DNA from 2 places in the Staphylococcus muscae genome. Region 1 is predicted to be linked to the other one. Evidence: predicted binding sites of a transcription regulator. Region 1 holds the regulator's gene; the other holds the start of a gene.

Evidence for each region. Region 1 encodes Rex, which represses fermentation and respiration genes when NADH is low (regulators of the CRP and FNR family bind a similar motif). Its sites were predicted from a motif close to TTGTGAAATATTTCACAA; they were not measured.
Region 2: a site for Rex is predicted at 2,226-2,243, ahead of C7J88_RS03495 (L-lactate dehydrogenase). Genes of this name have one in related genera too.

What each region holds. Positions count from the first base shown of each region.
Region 1 is NZ_CP027848.1:908,092-917,721, reverse strand. It holds gene ilvD (dihydroxy-acid dehydratase) at 1-1,482, opposite strand, end outside; gene tsaE (tRNA (adenosine(37)-N6)-threonylcarbamoyltransferase complex ATPase subunit type 1 TsaE) at 1,966-2,415, shown strand; gene tsaB (tRNA (adenosine(37)-N6)-threonylcarbamoyltransferase complex dimerization subunit type 1 TsaB) at 2,408-3,076, shown strand; gene rimI (ribosomal protein S18-alanine N-acetyltransferase) at 3,088-3,513, shown strand; gene tsaD (tRNA (adenosine(37)-N6)-threonylcarbamoyltransferase complex transferase subunit TsaD) at 3,506-4,513, shown strand; gene abc-f (ribosomal protection-like ABC-F family protein) at 4,832-6,784, opposite strand; gene C7J88_RS04515 (redox-sensing transcriptional repressor Rex) at 6,939-7,589, shown strand; gene C7J88_RS04510 (YeeE/YedE family protein) at 7,867-8,949, shown strand; gene C7J88_RS04505 (sulfurtransferase TusA family protein) at 8,974-9,198, shown strand; gene C7J88_RS04500 (LacI family DNA-binding transcriptional regulator) at 9,385-9,630, shown strand, end outside.
Region 2 is NZ_CP027848.1:726,531-736,160, reverse strand. It holds gene C7J88_RS03505 (proline dehydrogenase family protein) at 1-883, opposite strand, end outside; gene C7J88_RS03500 (alpha/beta fold hydrolase) at 1,220-2,044, shown strand; gene C7J88_RS03495 (L-lactate dehydrogenase) at 2,291-3,241, shown strand; gene C7J88_RS03490 (hypothetical protein) at 3,391-3,762, shown strand; gene C7J88_RS03485 (transcriptional regulator, SarA/Rot family) at 4,088-4,495, shown strand; gene C7J88_RS03480 (ISL3 family transposase) at 4,841-6,151, opposite strand; gene mnmM (tRNA 5-(aminomethyl)-2-thiouridylate-methyltransferase MnmM) at 6,347-6,907, opposite strand; gene mnmL (tRNA modification radical SAM protein MnmL/YtqA) at 6,904-7,857, opposite strand; gene C7J88_RS03465 (MDR family MFS transporter) at 7,964-9,151, shown strand; gene leuS (leucine--tRNA ligase) at 9,462-9,630, shown strand, end outside.

The DNA of each region.
Region 1 (9,630 bases):
ACCGATTGGGCCGCCTGAAGCGGCTTCAGGTGAGATATGTCCGACTGCAATACCACGTGTTGCCCCTGAAAATCGACCGTCTGTGATAAGTGCGACATCTTTTCCTAAGCCACGTCCGACAATTGAAGAAGTAGGGGCAAGCATCTCTGGCATTCCGGGACCGCCTTTAGGACCTTCGTAACGAATGACGACGACATGACCTGCTTTAACGGTATGATTATCGATCGCAGCAACCGCTTCATCGTGGCTATCAAAACAGATGGCTTTTCCTGTGAATGTTTTGATACTTGGGTCAACGCCACCTACTTTGATAACGGCGCCATCTGGTGCGATATTGCCGTAAAGAATAGAAAGGCCGCCTTCTTTATCGTAAGGATTATTGAGCTTACGAATAACGACATCATTGGTGATTTCTTTTCCTTCGTTATTTTCACGTAGCGTTTTACCTGTCACAGTGATACGGTCTGGATGTAAAACACCTTCTTTTTTCATCAGTTCATTGATGATGGCTGGGACGCCACCGGCTTCATGGACATCTTGCATGGAGTATGAAGAGCTCGGTGCAATTTTTGATAGATATGGTGTTTTCTTGGCGACTTCATTAATACGAGATAAGTCGTAATCAATGCCAGCTTCTTGTGCGATGGCTAATGTATGTAAGACCGTGTTAGTTGAACCGCCCATCGCCATGTCCAATGCGAAGGCATCATCAATGGCTTCTTTTGTGACAATGTCACGTGGTTTAATATCGTGTTTGACATTGTAGACGAGTTGTTTCGCTGCTTGACGAATCATTTCACGACGTTCGTCACTGACGGCTAACGCAGTCCCGTTATATGGTAGGGCAAGTCCGAGTACTTCCATTAAGCAGTTCATTGAGTTAGCGGTGAACATCCCTGAACATGAACCACAAGTTGGGCATGCATTTTGTTCCATTTCTAAAAATTCTTCTTTTGACATTGTTCCTTCTTTGAATGCACCGACAGCTTCAAACATAGATGAGAGTGTCAATGCTTTACCTTGTGAAGAGAGTCCAGCTTTCATTGGTCCTCCAGAACAGAAGATGGCTGGTACATTTGTTCTCATTGCTGCAAGCATCATACCTGGTGTGATCTTGTCACAGTTCGGAATATAGAATACTCCGTCAAACCAGTGTGCATTAATAACAGTTTCAGCAGCATCTGCGATAATTTCACGACTTGGCAATGAATAGCGCATTCCGATATGACCCATTGCGATGCCGTCATCAACGCCAATCGTGTTAAATTCAAATGGTATCCCACCGGCTTCTCGAATTGCTTCTTTGGCAATGTCTCCAAGCTCGCGTAAATGGACATGGCCAGGAACAATATCGATATATGAATTGCAAATGGCGATAAATGGTTTATTCATATCAGTGGGAGATTTAATTTGTCCAGTTGCATGTAATAAACTTCTTGCTGGTGCCTGATGGTCACCTTTTTTTATCATGTCACTTCTCATTTTTATTGCCTCCTTGGTTGTTTACAGAAAATAAAAAATACGCCCCAATATGAATTGGGACGTATTATGGAAAGTCCCATTCAACTAGAAATAGGACTTAAGCAGTTTAGTAAATGTTTCTTACTAAAGCTCCAGTCCTGGGCGTAATAATAAAATAATGATATTAAGTTGTTGGTTAGGGAATGAGTAGTTCTTCATCATTGTTATACGCTCCTTAAATGTTGAATGAGTTGTTTTTCAAATAAGCTATTGTTAATTAAATGAATTATCTGAAAAAAGGATAAACTTAATTTAACGCATCTATTCTAAGAAGTCAACAGTAAGTTTGAAATTTTCTGAAAAATAATAAATAGTAATTTGTAAACTGAGAGATACGACAAAGTAGTCAGCTTATGAGTGGGCATGATTGTAAGACATTCATCATTCTACTTAAGACGAAAATTTGATACAATAGATAGGAAAATTGAGTCAGGAGTGCACATTATGAAGAAGGTTCAAAATTTAGCAGAAATGGAAGGTTTCGCTCAGCAACTTGCACAACAGCTTGAAGCAGGTGACGTATTGTTGTTAGATGGTGATTTAGGTGCAGGTAAGACGACGTTCAGTCAGTTTTTAGGACGTGCACTAGGTGTGACACGTACGATTAATTCACCAACTTTTAATATTATTAAATCATATAAAGGGTCAGAACTTAACTTTCATCACATGGATTGCTATCGTCTAGAAGATTCTGAAGAAGACTTAGGTTTTGATGAATATTTTAATGATGAAGCGGTAACGGTCATTGAATGGAGCCAATTCATTGAAGAATACTTACCAGATACATTTTTGAAAATAACGATAACAGTTGATAGTGAGACAGAACGTACACTACACCTAGAAGCAATAGGTGCCCACTATGAAGCGGTAAAGGAGGCAGTTGAACATGTATAGCTTGTTGATTGACAGCTCAAATCAGCCGTTAGCGGTGGCATTGATGAAGGAAGACGAACTACTCGTGACATACACATCATCAGTGAAACAAAATCATTCGGTACAACTAATGCCACAAGTTGCTGCATTGTTAGAAACAGCTAACATTACGCCACAAGATTTAACAAATATCGTTGTGGCACAAGGGCCAGGCTCGTATACGGGACTACGCATCGGCGTAACAGTCGCCAAGACTTTAGCTTATACGCTAAATGCGAATCTATATGGTGTTTCATCACTCAAAGCACTTGCAGCAACGTTACAATACACAGATCGCTTAATTATCCCTATCATGAATGCACGTCGTGAACATGTTTATGCGGGAGCTTATCAATGGCAAGACGGACAATTACAATCGATTAATGCGGATCAATATATTGCACTTTCAGATTTAATTGATCGTGTAAAAGATGAACCTAATGTTTTGTTTGTAGGAGAAGATGTTCGTCAATTTGAAACACAATTACAGGCGTTTGATGTGCAGCCTATGTTACCGAAAGCTGAAGTGATGTGGCAACATAAAGGTGAACCGCAAAATGTTCATAGCTTTAGTCCACAATATTTGAAATTATCGGAGGCAGAACAGAATTGGTTGAATCAACAAAATTCAAAAACCAACTAAATATTCGCCGCATGGCACACGAAGATGTCCCAGCGGTGTTTGATTTGGAACGTATCAGCTTTCACAAAAGTTCATGGACGATAGATGCGTTCTATCATGAACTCGAACAGAATAACTTTGCACATTATTTTGTGATGACATATGAAGAACAGATTATTGGATATATCGGTTTATGGATAGTGGTTGATCAAGCTCAAATTACAACAGTTGCCGTCGCACCTGACTATCGTGGTTATGGTCTCGGCCAATTACTGATGAACTATGCGAAAAACTTTGCTTCAACCATTGCGACAGTGATGAGCTTAGAAGTACGTGTGAATAATCACGTCGCACAACATGTTTATGAAAAATTAGGCTTTCAATTTGGCGGAAAGCGGAAAAATTATTATGGTGATGGAGAGGACGCATGTGTAATGTGGGTGAATTTAAATGACTAAACAAACATTGATATTAGCAGTTGAAACGAGCTGTGATGAAACAAGTGTAAGTGTCATTGCAGATGGACATAACATTTTAAGCAATAGTGTATTGAGTCAAATAGAAAGTCACAAGCGTTTTGGTGGGGTGGTGCCTGAAGTTGCGAGTCGTCATCACGTTGAAAATATGACACTGATGATAGAAGATGCTTTACAAACGGCACAAGTCACGATGGACGATATTGATGCCGTCGCTGTGACACAAGGGCCCGGGTTGATTGGGGCGTTGTTAGTAGGTGTCAACGCAGCAAAAGCATTGGCATTTGCACACAATAAACCGTTAATTCCGGTACATCATATAGCAGGACATATTTATGCGAACCAATTAACAAACGAATTGAAATTCCCACTTATGGCGCTAATTGTATCAGGCGGACATACGGAACTTGTCTTAATGCGTGATCATTTGGATTTTGAAGTAATCGGAGAGACACGTGATGACGCTGTTGGCGAAGCATACGATAAAGTGGCACGCACAATCGGTTTACCCTATCCGGGTGGACCACATGTTGATAAACTTGCTGCACAAGGCTCAGATACGTATGATTTTCCACGTGTTTGGTTAGAACCAGATAGTTTTGACTTTAGCTTTAGTGGTTTGAAGAGTGCGGTTATCAATAAGTTGCATAACTTGAAGCAAAAGGGAGAGACGCCGATTCCAGAAAATGTAGCAACAAGTTTCCAAAGCAGCGTGGTAGAAGTTTTGGTTGGAAAAGCAATTCGTGCTTGTGAAATATACAATGTGAAGCAACTTATCGTCGCAGGAGGTGTAGCGAGTAATCGTGGTTTACGTGCAGAATTAGAGCGTGCAACACAATCAAAAGGTATCACGTTGTCTATTCCTGAACCCAAATTATGTACAGATAATGCGGCAATGATTGGTGCAGTGGCTTATCATTTATATCAACAAGGTGTCTTTGCCGATATGTCATTGAATGGAAAAAGCAATATGTTTTTATAAGTATCAATTTCAAACACTTTAACGCCAGTGATTTATAGGACGTTAAAGTGTTTTTTTACATAAATGAATAGAAATCAGGAATTGTCAAAATTTAAGAAAGTCAATAGGGAACGTACGTACTTATGCACAAGTTGTTAACAAATAGTGGATAACTTGCTAATAAGTCGTGGATAAACGAGATTTTAGTGGATAAAAAAGGGGGATATGCACATTTTACATTGTGGATAACTGGGATAACTTTGTGGATAGTTGAAATCATCGCATTTTTATTGTGAATAAAAAAAGTAAAGATGGCAGAAAATTCCTGCACATCTTTACTTAAATATCATCTAAATCACTGACTAATAATTGTAATTCTTCCCATTTTGTCATTGTTTCTTCCAGCTCTTGTTCGATGGTTGTTCGCTCTTCCGCAAGTGTTTGTATCTGTTCATAGTCATCGATAATTGCTGGGTCAGACATAGCTGTATCAATCTCTTCCATCCGTGACTCATAAGTTTCAATATCTGTCTCATAAGCTTCGATTTGACGTGTTAGCTTACGCTTTTCACGGCGTGCTGCTTTTAAGTCTTCATAAGTTGTTTCTTGTTCAGATAGTTGTTCGTTTGAAGGACGCACTGTTGTATTTTGAGCTTCCGCATGCGTTGCAAGTGCGTGTTGTTGTTCAAGCTTTTCTAAATAATATTGATAGTCACCGAGATAGATGCGGCCACCGTGTTCATCCAGATCAAAGACTTTGTTTGCCAATTCGTTAATAAAGTAACGGTCATGAGATACAAAGATTAAAGTACCTGCGAAGTCATTGAGTGCTTGTTCAAGCATCTCTTTAGAATCAATATCAAGGTGATTGGTAGGCTCGTCAAGGATAAGCACATTATTGCGTTCTAACATTAGTAGTGCAAGTTGAAGTCGTGCCTTTTCGCCACCTGATAAGTCATTGATAATTTTTTGAACATCATCTTGAGTGAAAAGAAAGCGACCGAGAACCGCACGAACATCTTTTTCGGGCATATGACGATATTGATCCCAAACATAATCTAAAATGGTTTTACTAGACTGAAACTCTGCTTGTTTTTGATCGTAGTAGCCAATTTTTAAGTTAGCACCTGGAATCACTTGACCTGCTAAGGCACTGAGACGTCCAGCAAGTGTTTTGATTAATGTAGATTTTCCAATCCCATTTGGACCGATAATCGCAATATGATCTCCTTTTGATACTTCCATATTGATTGGCTTTGTAATCGGGGTTTCGTATCCTACTTCTAAATCACGTATGTGCATCACATCGTTACCTGTATTGCGATCGAAGTCAAAACGAATATCCGCACTCCTTGCATCCAACATAGGTTTTTCTAAGCGTGTCATTTTTTCTAAAACTTTTCGTCGGCTTTTTGCCATACCACTTGTAGAAGCACGTGTAATATTTTTTTCGACGAAGGTTTCCAAGCGTTTGATTTCATCTTGTTGTCGCTCATATTCTGCGAGTCGCTTTTGATAGTATTGATCACGTTGGGTAATAAATTTACCATAGTTACCCACATAGTGCTTCACTTCACCTAAAGAGACATCATATATTTGTGTGACAATTTTATCTAGAAAGTAACGATCGTGTGAGATAATGACGATAGCACCTTTGAAAAACTTTAAATAGTCTTCCAACCATGCGGTCGTTTCCATATCGAGATGGTTTGTTGGCTCATCAAGTAACAATAAATCTGGTTCACGCAACAACATCTGTGCGAGTGAAAGGCGTGTTTTTTGTCCACCACTGAAGTCATTTACAGGGCGATGATAGTCGTTTTCCGTAAAATGCAGCCCGTTTAAAACAGTCTTTATTTTACGTTCATAATCATAGCCGCCTTGCTTTTCAAACTCGTTCGATATACTTTCGTAACGCTTCATATGTTCTTGATAAGCATCCGAATCATAGCGATCTGCGTGTCGAGCGAGCCAATCCGTTTCTTCTTGCATCTTGTCACCGAGTTGCTTAAGATGTTTAAATGGTTGTAACATCTCTTCAAACACAGTTTTTTGAGTGTTGAGTGTCATTTGCTGTGTCAGATAACCCATTTTTAAGTTTTTAATCTTTGAGATATGACCCTCTTCGTATGCTTCAACACCTGCAATGATCTTCATTAAAGTGGATTTTCCTGCTCCGTTACGACCAACAATGCCAATGCGTTCACCGGTTTTCACTTCAAAGTTGACACCATCAAAAATTGTTTCGCCATCAAAGGACTTTGAAATCTGACTGAGTTGCATTAATATCATGTGGGATGCTCCTTTCATTAACATATATTGTACAACAAAAATATACCCATCAAAATGTAAATGTTTCTTTCTGAGTGAAAGTCAGTTATAATTATAGTGTTGTGCTGTGAAATGTATCACATATGTTTTAGAAATATTTTTGGAGGATTGTGAAATGGCTAAAGAAACGGTGAAAATTCCAAGAGCGACCTTAAAACGCCTACCTTTGTATTATCGGTTTGTAAACACGTTAAAGGCGAAAGGTGAAAATCGCGTCAATTCTAAAGCAATTAGCGAAGGATTAAATATCGATTCTGCAACGATTCGACGTGACTTCTCTTATTTTGGCGAGCTTGGCAAAAAAGGATACGGCTATAACATTGACAACCTTCTAGACTTTTTCAAATCAGAATTAAGTGACTCTGAAGAGATTCACATCGGCATTGTAGGTGTCGGGAATCTCGGACACGCATTGATTACTTACAACTTCTCCATCCACGATGATATGACAATTACAGAAGCATTTGATATACGTCCAGAAGTGATTGGTGAAACAATCGGTAATGTCCTTGTTAAACCAATGTCAGATATGACAGAAATTATTAAGAAGGAAAAACTTGAAGTGGTGATTATTGCAACACCGGAATCTGCAGCACAAGCGGTTACAGATCAACTTGTTGAAGCAGGCATTAAAGGTATTCTTAACTTCACGCCAAAGCGAGTACAAGTGCCGCAATCGGTACAAGTTCATCAAATTGATCTTGGTGTAGAACTTCAATCATTACTCTTTTTTATGAAAAATTACAATTCAACATTACAAGCATAATACATTCGACATAGATTATTGAATATGTAAGAAAATAAGTCATCAAAATTCAACGTTTGAATTTTGATGTTTTTTTATGTTGATTTCTCAAAATAGTGTAGAAACTGGTTTTGAAGCTGAGATGTTTTACAGAAAAATAATCTTTAAAAATGTTGCGGATTATTCACCCCTATACAAGAAAGGGACAGATTTATGAAATTTTATACTAACCCTTGCATTATGAAATAACATTCTATATAATTCAGATAATGTTAATCGGATATAGGAGGTTGGTAAAATGATTTGGACTATTTTCAGTGGTTTAATCGTTGGAGCATTGCTAGGATTTGTGATGCAACGTACAAGATTCTGTTTGACAGGTGGATTCCGCGATATGTACGTTCAAAAGAATAACAAGATGTTCTATGCATTACTTGTTGCAATTACAATTCAAGCAATTGGCATTTTCGGACTACAAGCAGCTGGTTTCATTACGATCGATAACGGAACATTTCCTATTGTTGGTACAATTATTGGTTCGTTCATCTTCGGTGTCGGCATTATCTTAGCAGGCGGCTGTGCAACCGGAACGTATTATCGTGCAGGTGAAGGGCTTATCGGAAGTTGGATCGCACTCGGATTTTATGCACTTTTTGCAGCTATTTCAAAATTTGGTATTTTAGCACCGATCAACAAACGTTTACAAAGTTATACAGTTGCAAATGCAGATATGTCTGTCTCAACAGGTGTGCCATATTGGGTATGGCTCGTACTTTTAGTGGGTATTACAACATTTTTCGTTGTAAAAACGTTACGTAAACCAAAACCAACCATTGCAGTTCCGAGATTAAAGCAACGTTACACAGGGATTAGACACATATTGTTCGAACGTCGTTATCATCCTTTCGTTGCAGCGATTGCAGTCGGCTTGATTGCAATGATTGCATGGCCAATGAGCATTTCGACTGGACGTGAAGGTGGATTAGGGATTACGACACCATCTGCACATATCGTTCAATTTTTAACAACAGGTAATGTTACTGTATTGGATTGGGGTGTTTTCCTCGTACTCGGTATTTTAGTGGGTTCATATATTGCAGCGAAAGGTTCGCACGAATTTAAATGGCGCTTGCCAGACATTAAAACCATTCGTAATAGTGCATTAGGTGGTACATTTATGGGCTTTGGTGCAGCCGTAGCAGGTGGCTGTTCAATTGGTAACGGTCTTGTTGCAACAGCCGCATTATCTTGGCAAGGATGGATTGCATTAGCATCAATGATTCTAGGTACGTGGTTTATGAGTTACTTCTTGTTTGTCAAACCATTACGTGCAGCACGCCGACAAACACAAAGTGTAAAAGCGCAATCAGTGAATGCATAATATAGAAATAAAGGAGATAATATCATGGTATATGAACTTGGTACAGTTGGAATGGTATGCCCGTTCCCTTTAATAGAAGCACAGAAAAAGATGGAAGAACTTGCAATTGGTGATGAGTTGAAGATTGATTTTGACTGCACGCAAGCAACAGAGTCAATCCCAAACTGGGCAGCAGAGCAAAACTATCCCATTACGAATTATGAGCAACTCGGTGATGCGTCATGGACAATCACTGTTCAAAAAGCATAATGTTATAGAAAAGTGAGAGACTGATTCATGTGTCAGTCTCTTTTTTATACGCACTATCGTGAAGTCCTTCCTAATTGTGAAGACTTGTCACAACTATAAAATGTTGATTCAATATTGCTACAAGTTTAAGCGAATATTTCGAGTGGTTTGTGTTAGAATAACAATTGACATAGTGAGGTGAAAGAGATGAACATACGGGACATTGCTGAGCTTGCGGGCGTTTCTAAAAGTACAGTATCGCGCTATTTGAATAAAGGCTCGATTAGTCCAAAGACACAGCGTAAAATTCAACAAGTAATTGATGCTCATGAATATGCACCGAATCAATTTGCACAAAGTTTAAGAGCGCAAAAGACGAAGATGATTGGTGTGATTATTCCACGTATGTATTCCTATGCAGTGGCAAGTACAGTGCAAGGTATTAAAAAGACG
Region 2 (9,630 bases), 180 kb from region 1:
CCAAGTTCTGTGGACGCTCAGCTAAACGTCTCATAAAGTAACCGAACCAATCATCACCGTATGGGACATAAATTGTAAAGTTATAGCCTTCTTTTGCAATAGATTCTGCAAGTTCAGATCGGAATCCATACAGCATTTGGAATTCAAATTTTGATTTGTCAATTTGATTTGCTTCAACAAATGCCTTCACATGATTAATGACATTGTGGTCATGAGTTGCAATTGAAGTAAAGTTTTTCGCATTTAATAGTCGTTTTTCAATTAAACGAATATAATTGTCATCAATTTCTTCACGTGTTTGGTAAGCGATATGTGAAGATTCTTTGTATGCACCTTTTACTAAGCGCAAGCGTAAGTCTGGATACTTGTCGATAAGCTCGTCTGCTTTGAAAAGATATGCTTGAATAACTGTTCCTACATTTGAAAATTCTGATTTTAATTGATCAAGTGTATGTGTAATATCTGATAAGCTATCATATTTTTCCGTATCAAAGTTAATGTGCATTTGATCATATTCAGCCGCTTGTTTTACAATTTCATATGCATTGTCGTAAGCAAGTTGCTGGTCGAACTCTGCACCTAATTGACTTAACTTAATTGAGACGTGTGCATCTAGGCCATTTGAATGAATCGCTGACATAATTTTTAAAATATCATCTTTTGCAGCGATTGCTTCTTGTTTTGCGTTTACAAATTCACCTAAATTATCAACTGTTGCTGCAATGTTTTTGTCATTAAGTCTGCGAATGGTCTTCACCACATCCTCTATCGTGTTACCAGCTACCACTTTGTTGGCACCTAATGAAGGACCTATTTTTTTAGCTGATTCATTAAGAAAGGCATTATTAGATAATGCGATGAAAAAATCTTTAAATAAACCCATTTTTATTCCTCCCATAACTTTGTTTTACGAATTAACAATAGTGTATCACGAACAATAATGTGATGAAAACGTTTTTATATTGAATCTTTACAATAAATTATATAAAACGTAATAATCGGAGTGAATTAGGTTGTGGGGGTGAATTAGCGCATTAACAATTATTAATTGCTTCATATTATAGATTGTTGTGATACGCTAAATTGTTTTTTACGATACTGATTTACAGTATTTTAAAGGGAAGATTTCTCTAAAAGCTTATGATAAATATTAGCATTTATATAGTTTGTCAGGATATAATAACATGTAAAGCGTTAAGCAAGGAAGGTTAGGTATATTATGTGGAAATGGGAAACAGTAAGTGAAGCAAAGGGTGTCGTCGTCATTGTTCATAATATTTTAGAACATACAGGAAGATATGCCTATGTCATCACACATTTAAGACGGAATGGATATCACGTCATCATGGGGGATTTACCCGGTCAAGGTCAAACTTCAAGAATGAACAAAGGACAAGTCGAAAGTTTTGAACTTTACCACGAGTCTGTTTTAGAGTGGTTAAAAATTGCAGAAGGATATCATCTTCCAATATTTATGATTGGTGTTGGACTCGGAGGGTTAATATCAATGAATTTACTCGAGAAGGTCGATTTAGGTATTGAAGGGCTTGTCTTAATTGCGCCGCTTTTAGCGTTTCAAAATAATGCGCACACACGTAAAAATATTTTATCCTCTCATATCGGTGATGTGTCAAAGTCAGCAAAATTTGATTTAGGATTTGAAGTAGAAGACTTAACATCTAATAAAGAAGTTCAAGAAGATACATTAAATGATGCATTAATGTTAAAAAAAGTAAGTTACCACTGGTATCAAGAAGTGCTTAAACATATGAAAGAGACAACAGACAATATTCAAAATATGAAGTCAGTCCCACTCTGTTTGATGTATGGAACAGAAGATCGTGTGACAGACGTGGATGTTACGCAACAACTTGTATCAGTCATTGATCATGATGAATTATACTTTAAAGCTTGGCACGGTCTTGCGCATGAAGTTCACAATGAGCCACAGAGAGAAGCTGTTATGCGTTACATTTTAAGCTTCTTGAATAACCATGTTTTTACAGTTGGTTTCTTAGTAGAAGATGAAAATTCATTGACTTAGTATTTCAAACAAAAGCTTAGCGGAAATGCATGGAATTAAAACGCCAAAAAATAAAGTAAAAAACACAATCTATTATTGTAATTACTCACTAATTCCAACAATTAAGTGACACGAAATTTTAATTTAATTCTATAAAAATTGTTTCTACTTGAAGTTAAATAAAAAGCGTGTTAAATTATAAATGTGAAATGCTTCACATTACGTTGAGAACAATACTTTTAAATAGATAGATTGGAGAGAAACTTCATGGCGAAAAACGGTAATAAAGTAGTATTAGTAGGTAACGGTGCAGTAGGTGCAAGTTACGCATATACAATGGTGAGTCAAGGTGTAGCAGACGAATTAGTTATCATCGACATTAACGAAGATAAAGTATTAGGTGATGTACTTGACTTAAATCATGGTGCGCCTTATGCAATGTCACCTGTTAAAGTAAAAGCTGGACAATATTCAGACTGTGGCGATGCAGACTTAATCGTTATCTGTGCAGGTGCACCTCAAAAAGTTGGAGAAACACGTTTAGACTTAGTTGAAAAAAATGCTAAAATCTACAAAGGTATCATCACACCTATTATGGAAAGCGGTTTTGACGGTATCTTCTTAGTTGCAGCAAATCCAGTAGACGTTTTAACATATGTCACTTTAAAATACTCAGGTTTACCAAAACACAAAGTCATTGGTTCAGGTACAATCTTAGATACAGCACGTTTCAAACACTTATTAAGTGAAGTATTTGATGTTGCACCAACAAGTGTACATGCAAATATTATCGGTGAGCATGGTGACTCAGAAGTACCAGTATGGTCAAGCGCAACAATTGCAGGCCAACCATTATATGATTTATTAAAAAATGATCCTGAAAAAGAACATCTTATTGAAGACATCTATGTGAATACACGTGATGCCGCTTACGATATTATCAAAGCAAAAGGTGCAACATACTACGGTGTTGCAATGGGATTAATGCACATCTCTAAAGCAATCTTACGCAACCAAAACGCTGTATTAACTGTATCTAGTTATTTAGAAGGTGAATACGGTGTTGATGGTGTATACACTGGTGTGCCGACAGTAGTGAATGGAGATGGTGCAGTTCGTATCATCGAAACACCATTAAATGAAGATGAACAAGCAAAATTTGAAAAATCTTCTAAAATCCTTAAAGACATGCAAGACTCAATTAGTCATTTATTCTAACATTCGAATAGTACAAAAAGCTGGGAGATTCTTCCTAGCTTTTTTATTTTGAAAAACCGAAAGTATAATTTTAACTTTATGAAAACAAACCCTTTACTTTTATAAAAGTATATGATATACTTTATTTAAATTAAAGAGGAGGTCATAAAATGAAGAATGAAACTTTAGTAATTCAAATTCAAGATAGACGCTATTTCGAAGAGACTGATGAACTAGGGAGAAACTATATAGGTTACAGTCCTGATTTATCTGATGAACAAATTTATGAGGCAGCTCGTGGTTTTTGGTCTTTGAATCCTAGCAGAGTATTTCAAATTGATCGTATATTTGTTGTTTATAATGATCGAATTGTTTTGGAAGCTAATTTAACAGGACTACAAAGAATTCACAATGGTAGATATTATTTCACTGGTGATATTATTAATAACTCAGAATATGTTGGCAAAAATATTAGATTAAATAAGTCGCAAAATAGAGTTAACTATATTGATACGCTTGAACTTGAAGATCGAATTTATTAAATTAATCATTGGGTTTACAAATAAAACATAATACTATAAAGCACTTTTTGGGGTACAAACTGAAATGTTTGTGCCTTTTTTCTTAATAATAGCTTTGTTCTTTTTCATATACGACTAGACAGTATGATAACCATTTTAAATATTATCTCAGTCGCATCATTCAAAATAGATTTGAAGTTAATTTAATATTATTTTAACAACTTACATCATTCGATAGTCATTAAAAATTATTTTTTTACAGTGTACAAGTTAATTTTGGTTTTAATGGTGTTTTCTTGGGTAAATAGTAAGTGATGATTATTTTTACGAGATGGGAGCGTATTTCATGAAGGACCATAAAGCAGAAAAAAGTGGTATACAAGCATTATTTTCATTACAATCTGAAATTGAATCTGTTTTCACAACGATTGCAGAAAAATATGAGCTGACAAAAGAAGAGTTGTTAATATTGCTGACGATATGGGAAAAGGGCGATATGACATTGAAAGAGATGGATTATTTTGTTCCAATCAAATCTTATAAGCGCTCAAGAACTTATAATCACTTAGTGAATCAAAGATGGATTCATAAAGAACGACCTGAAAATGATGAGCGTACAGTCATGATTTATTCTAATGAAGACATGCAAGAGAAAAAGAGAGAACTGCTTTCTCTCATTGTCTCAGAAATTAAAAATCATCAAAAGTCGATGAGCCAAAATTTTAATCAAATTATGCAGATGGCACATGTGTGATTCGATTAAAATTTTAAGTAGATATAAAAAGGATGTCCATCTTTTGTGGTGGGCAGATAATTAAAAGTAACTAATTTTATATTTAACTTAATCATAACACGTAGTAATCACTACATTCATTTAAGCGTACAGTTATTCATTAATTGTACGCTTTTTGAGTACTATCATTTCTTTAATACTCACTTGCCAAGGCGCCTCACTTCAACTAATTTTGGCTTTATTGAATAAGTGAAGCCAAAATGGATTTTCAGTTCGGCTTGTTGCCTTAGGCGTCTCGTATTAGAAATGATTTTACACCATACAGTTATATGAGCGTTTGTGACATGTTAAGTTACGAGGTAATCTTTATGCAACACAGCTTAATAGCTCTTGCTTTTTAGAACGTTGATACAGCTTAAAAATGATGAGTATTCTCGCTTTAAAGTTATTAAAGTTGCGATAGCCATATGATACACGTTTAATAAGCTTAATTTTATTATTGATACCTTCAATCGCTCCATTGTTAAACTTCGGGTACTTGATTGTTGAGTAAAGGACATACTCGTATTTCTTATAGAATCGAATGATACGCCAAACACCACGTGATACATGCTTCTTTTCGACACCCATTAAAGTTTCTTTGAAACGTAACCAGTCACATTGTTTCAATGCTTCACGAAGTTGATGAACTAACATATAAGTGTCATAGAGCTGCTGATCAAGACTTAGTAGATATGTTAAAACATCTCTTGATGTTGTGTACGTTTTGAAAGACTTCGACCAAAAGTATTCATAACTATTAATATCCTGCCTGTCAGAAAGAAAGAGTTTCCAGTGCTTTTTCATTTTCGTGTAATCTGTTGATGATCGATAGCGATAAGCATTCATTACAGAAATACGTTGCTTATTTAATTCACGATTAAGGTGCTGAACAATGTGAAAGCGATCAAAGATCAAAATCGCATTTGGAAATACTTCATGAATGAAGTTGATGTATGGTTCATACATATCAGCAGTTACAGTTTTAACAGCTAATCGTTCACGTCGATCAAAGCGATAGAAGTACTCTTTGAGTTTATGAATACGTCTATCTTCTAAGATATCAATAATCTGATTCGTTTCATTATCTATAAACAAAAAACTCATCGCTGTTGTCACGTTCTTAACGCTTTTAAACTCATCTATGGAGATATGTTTTGGCAATCCAGATGAAGGTTTGACTATTAATGATTGTGAGAGTTGATGAATACATCTTTTAACTGTACTCGGTGAAACACTACAATCATGAGCGATATCTATCTCACACTGTACACGTGTGAGTTTATCCTGAATCGCTAATTTCACACGGTTGGTAATAAAGCAGTTACTATCAACAATGTTTGTTTGAGCCGTAAAAGTCTTTAAACAATGTAGACACTTAAAGCGTTCTTTCGCTAAATTAAGATAAACATTGGATTCTTGAGATTTTAATAGTGTTAAACGCGAAACGCGTTTACCATGCTTATGGATTTGCCCATCATTGACACAACCACACTTCATACAAGCTTTGGGTGTATAAGAAAGTGTTCCATAAACAACCGTAGAAAGCCGACCACGCACTTCTACATCTTCTTCCACCTTAAGAACTTGAATATTTTCATCTTTTATTTTTAGTAGTTTTAATATATCATTACACATAGGCGCATCATGTCTCCTCTTTATTTTTTTGTTTAGTCACTTAAAATTATAGAGGCGTGAGCGCTTTTTTTGTATCCAAATGATTTAAAACATAAAAAAGGCGGGATAGCATTTCATGCCATCCCACCACAAAAGATTAAGACCCTATAAAAATAAAAAACCGGCGAGATATTCATAAGGTATCTCGCCGGTTTTTTATCTTTTTTCGATAGCTACAACATAGGGAGGGTTGTTTTGTTGGTTCAAAAATCCGTATTGTAAAATATGAGCTTGCTGTTGATCAAAGTTTTTAAAAAACTGATAGAGTTGTTCGCTTTCATATTTTCCTTCTGGATGACCTGGATATATCACGATGACAATAATGCCTTCTTCTCGTAAATGTTTAAAAATGTTTTCAATCGCTAATATCGTTGTTTCGGGCTGTGTTACTATCGATTTGTCACCTTTAGGCAAATAACCTAAGTTAAAAATAGCGGCATCAAGTTGTGCTAGGTGTTCAGGTGTTATCTGATTGATAATGTTTTCATGACCTGTTTGGAACAGTGATACATTTTCAAATCTCAATATTTTATCTTTTGTCGAAGCAATGGCAGATGATTGTATATCACAGCCATACACATGACCATCGGGTACAGATTGCGCAAGAAAAACTGTATCATGCCCGTTACCACATGTCGCATCAATGACAGTACTAGTTGGGTGAATATGTGATGATATTAAGTCTTTTGCAAATGGTAAGATGCGTTGTACAATCATTTTAATACCTCTGTTGCATATCGAGCACCTTGTACTGTGCCACGACGTTCAAGTTCTGCATCGATATCATTGAGTACTTCCCATTTGTTTACACTCCACATCGGTCCAACCATCAAGTCGATAGGGCCATCACCAGTAATGCGATGTACAATCATTTTAGGGGGCAATATTTCTAGTTGATCACATACTAAGTTGATATATTCTTCCTTAGTCATAAATTGCAGTAAACCTTTATCATATTGCTTCACCATCGGCGTCCCTTTAAGTAAGTGTAGCAAGTGAATTTTAATACCTTGCACGTCCATATCTGCGACTGCTTTTGCCGTCTCCATCATCATATCGTAATCTTCACCTGGTAAACCGTTAATGATATGACTGCACACACGTATGCCATGCTTACGTAATTTTGCAACACCTTCATAATAGACGTCCATATCATGTGCACGATTGATAAGATCTGATGTTGTTTGATGTACAGTTTGAAGGCCTAGCTCTACCCATAAATAGGTACGTTCATTCAGTTCTGCAAGGTATTCAACGACATCATCTGGTAAACAATCGGGACGTGTACCAATTGAAAGTCCAACAACACCTTCTTCCTGTAAAGCCGCTTCAAATTTTTCACGCAATACTTCTACGGGTGCATGTGTATTTGTAAATGCTTGAAAATAAGCGATATATTTCCCTTCATGCCACTTTTCGTGCATACGAGATTTGATTTCTTGGAATTGCACAGGAATTGTATCTGCACGGTTGCCTGCAAAATCACCACTTCCCGCAGCTGAGCAAAATGTACATCCACCGTGTGCCACTGTTCCATCACGGTTCGGGCAATCAAATCCGCCATCAAGTGCCACTTTAAAGATTTTTTGTCCAAATTGATTTTTTAGATGGTAGTTTAATGTATGATAACGTTTGTTTTCAAAAGCATAAGGAAATACTGTTCCCATGTGTCTCGTCCCTTCTATGTTATGACAATATATTCAAAGATTTTACCATATTTTTGCATGTCATGTTATATTGGTGCATGAGACTTAAAGAGAAAGAGGGATTTCGATGCGGATGCCAAGTGCAATTTGGTGGCTAGTAATCGGTATGGCAATCAATATTACAGGGGCCAGTTTTTTATGGCCATTAAATACGATATATATGGCACAGGAGTTGGATAAGTCACTCAGTACAGCAGGACTTGTGCTGATGATCAATTCAATCGGAATGATTGGTGGTAATCTTCTTGGAGGATCTATGTTTGACCGACTAGGTGGTTATCGCACAATCATGATTGGAACAATCTTTAGTTTAGTGGCCACGGTGTTGTTGAACTTTTTTCATGGTTGGCCATGGTATGCGATTTGGTTGATTATGTTAGGATTTGGTGGAGGTATGATTATTCCTGCGATATATGCGATGGCAGGCGCGGTATGGCCACAAGGTGGTCGCAAAACATTCAATGCAATCTATTTAGCACAAAACATCGGAGTCGCACTTGGTGCAGCGCTGGGTGGTATTGTAGCAAACTTTAGTTTTGATTACATATTTCTCGCTAACTTATTAATGTATGTCGCCTTTTTTACTATTGCAGTATTTAAATTTAACGTGACATATGAAGCGAAAGTTAAGCAATCACAATTGTTAGATGATGTTACATCGATACAAGATAAAAAGAAATTCAGTGCATTAATTTTGTTATGTGTTATGTTTGCGTTCTGTTGGATTGCTTACGTTCAATGGCAAACGACTATTGCATCTTTCACACAACAAATCGGCATTTCCATGCCACAGTACAGTTTGTTATGGACGATTAATGGGGTGATGATATTATTAGGCCAACCATTGATTGCACCGATGATTCAATTGTTAAAAGGACAGATGAAAAAACAACTTTATGTTGGATTGTGCATTTTGATTGTGTCATTTTTTATCACTAGTTTTGCGATGTCATTTTCAATTTTTGTCATTGGTATGGTCGTAATGACCTTTGCAGAGATGTTCATTTGGCCAGCTGTTCCAACGATTGCAGATCAGTTGGCACCTATTGGAAGAAACGGTGTATATCAAGGAATTGTTAATGCCGCTTCAACAGTAGGTAAAGCACTTGGGCCATTACTTGGTGGCTTAATCGTCGACTATTTTGATATGCAGACGATGTTTCTATCAATGATTGGATTATTATTGATTGCAGGTATCTTTTTATCAGTTTTTGATCGTGGTATTCGGGATCGCAATGCTAAAGAGCTTTCCTAAAGATGTCATATTTTATACTTGCAACAATGCGTTAAATTGCCTATTATAGAAGGTAATATAGTCAATATATTAATTGTTAAATAACGGAGTAGTAATTTAATAAGTAATCAGCAGAGAGTTAGTGGTGGTGTGAACTAACGTTTACGATTAAATGAACTTGCCATCTAATAAAAAATAAATAATCAAACATCTCAACTATTTAAAATGAAGTGCACATATGTGAATGAGGGTGGTACCGCGGCTATTATGTCGTCCCTTTGAAGAATAACAGTAGTTTGAGATGTTTTTTGTATTTTAGGAGGTCTATGCTGTGAATTACGATCATAAGCAAATTGAAAAGAAGTGGCAACAATATTGGTTAGAAAATAAAACGTTTAAAACAGAAGATAACTTAGGACAAAAGAAGTTTTACGCCTTAGATATGTTCCCGTATCCTTCTGGTGCTGGACTGCACGTAGGTCATCCTGAAGGTTATACAG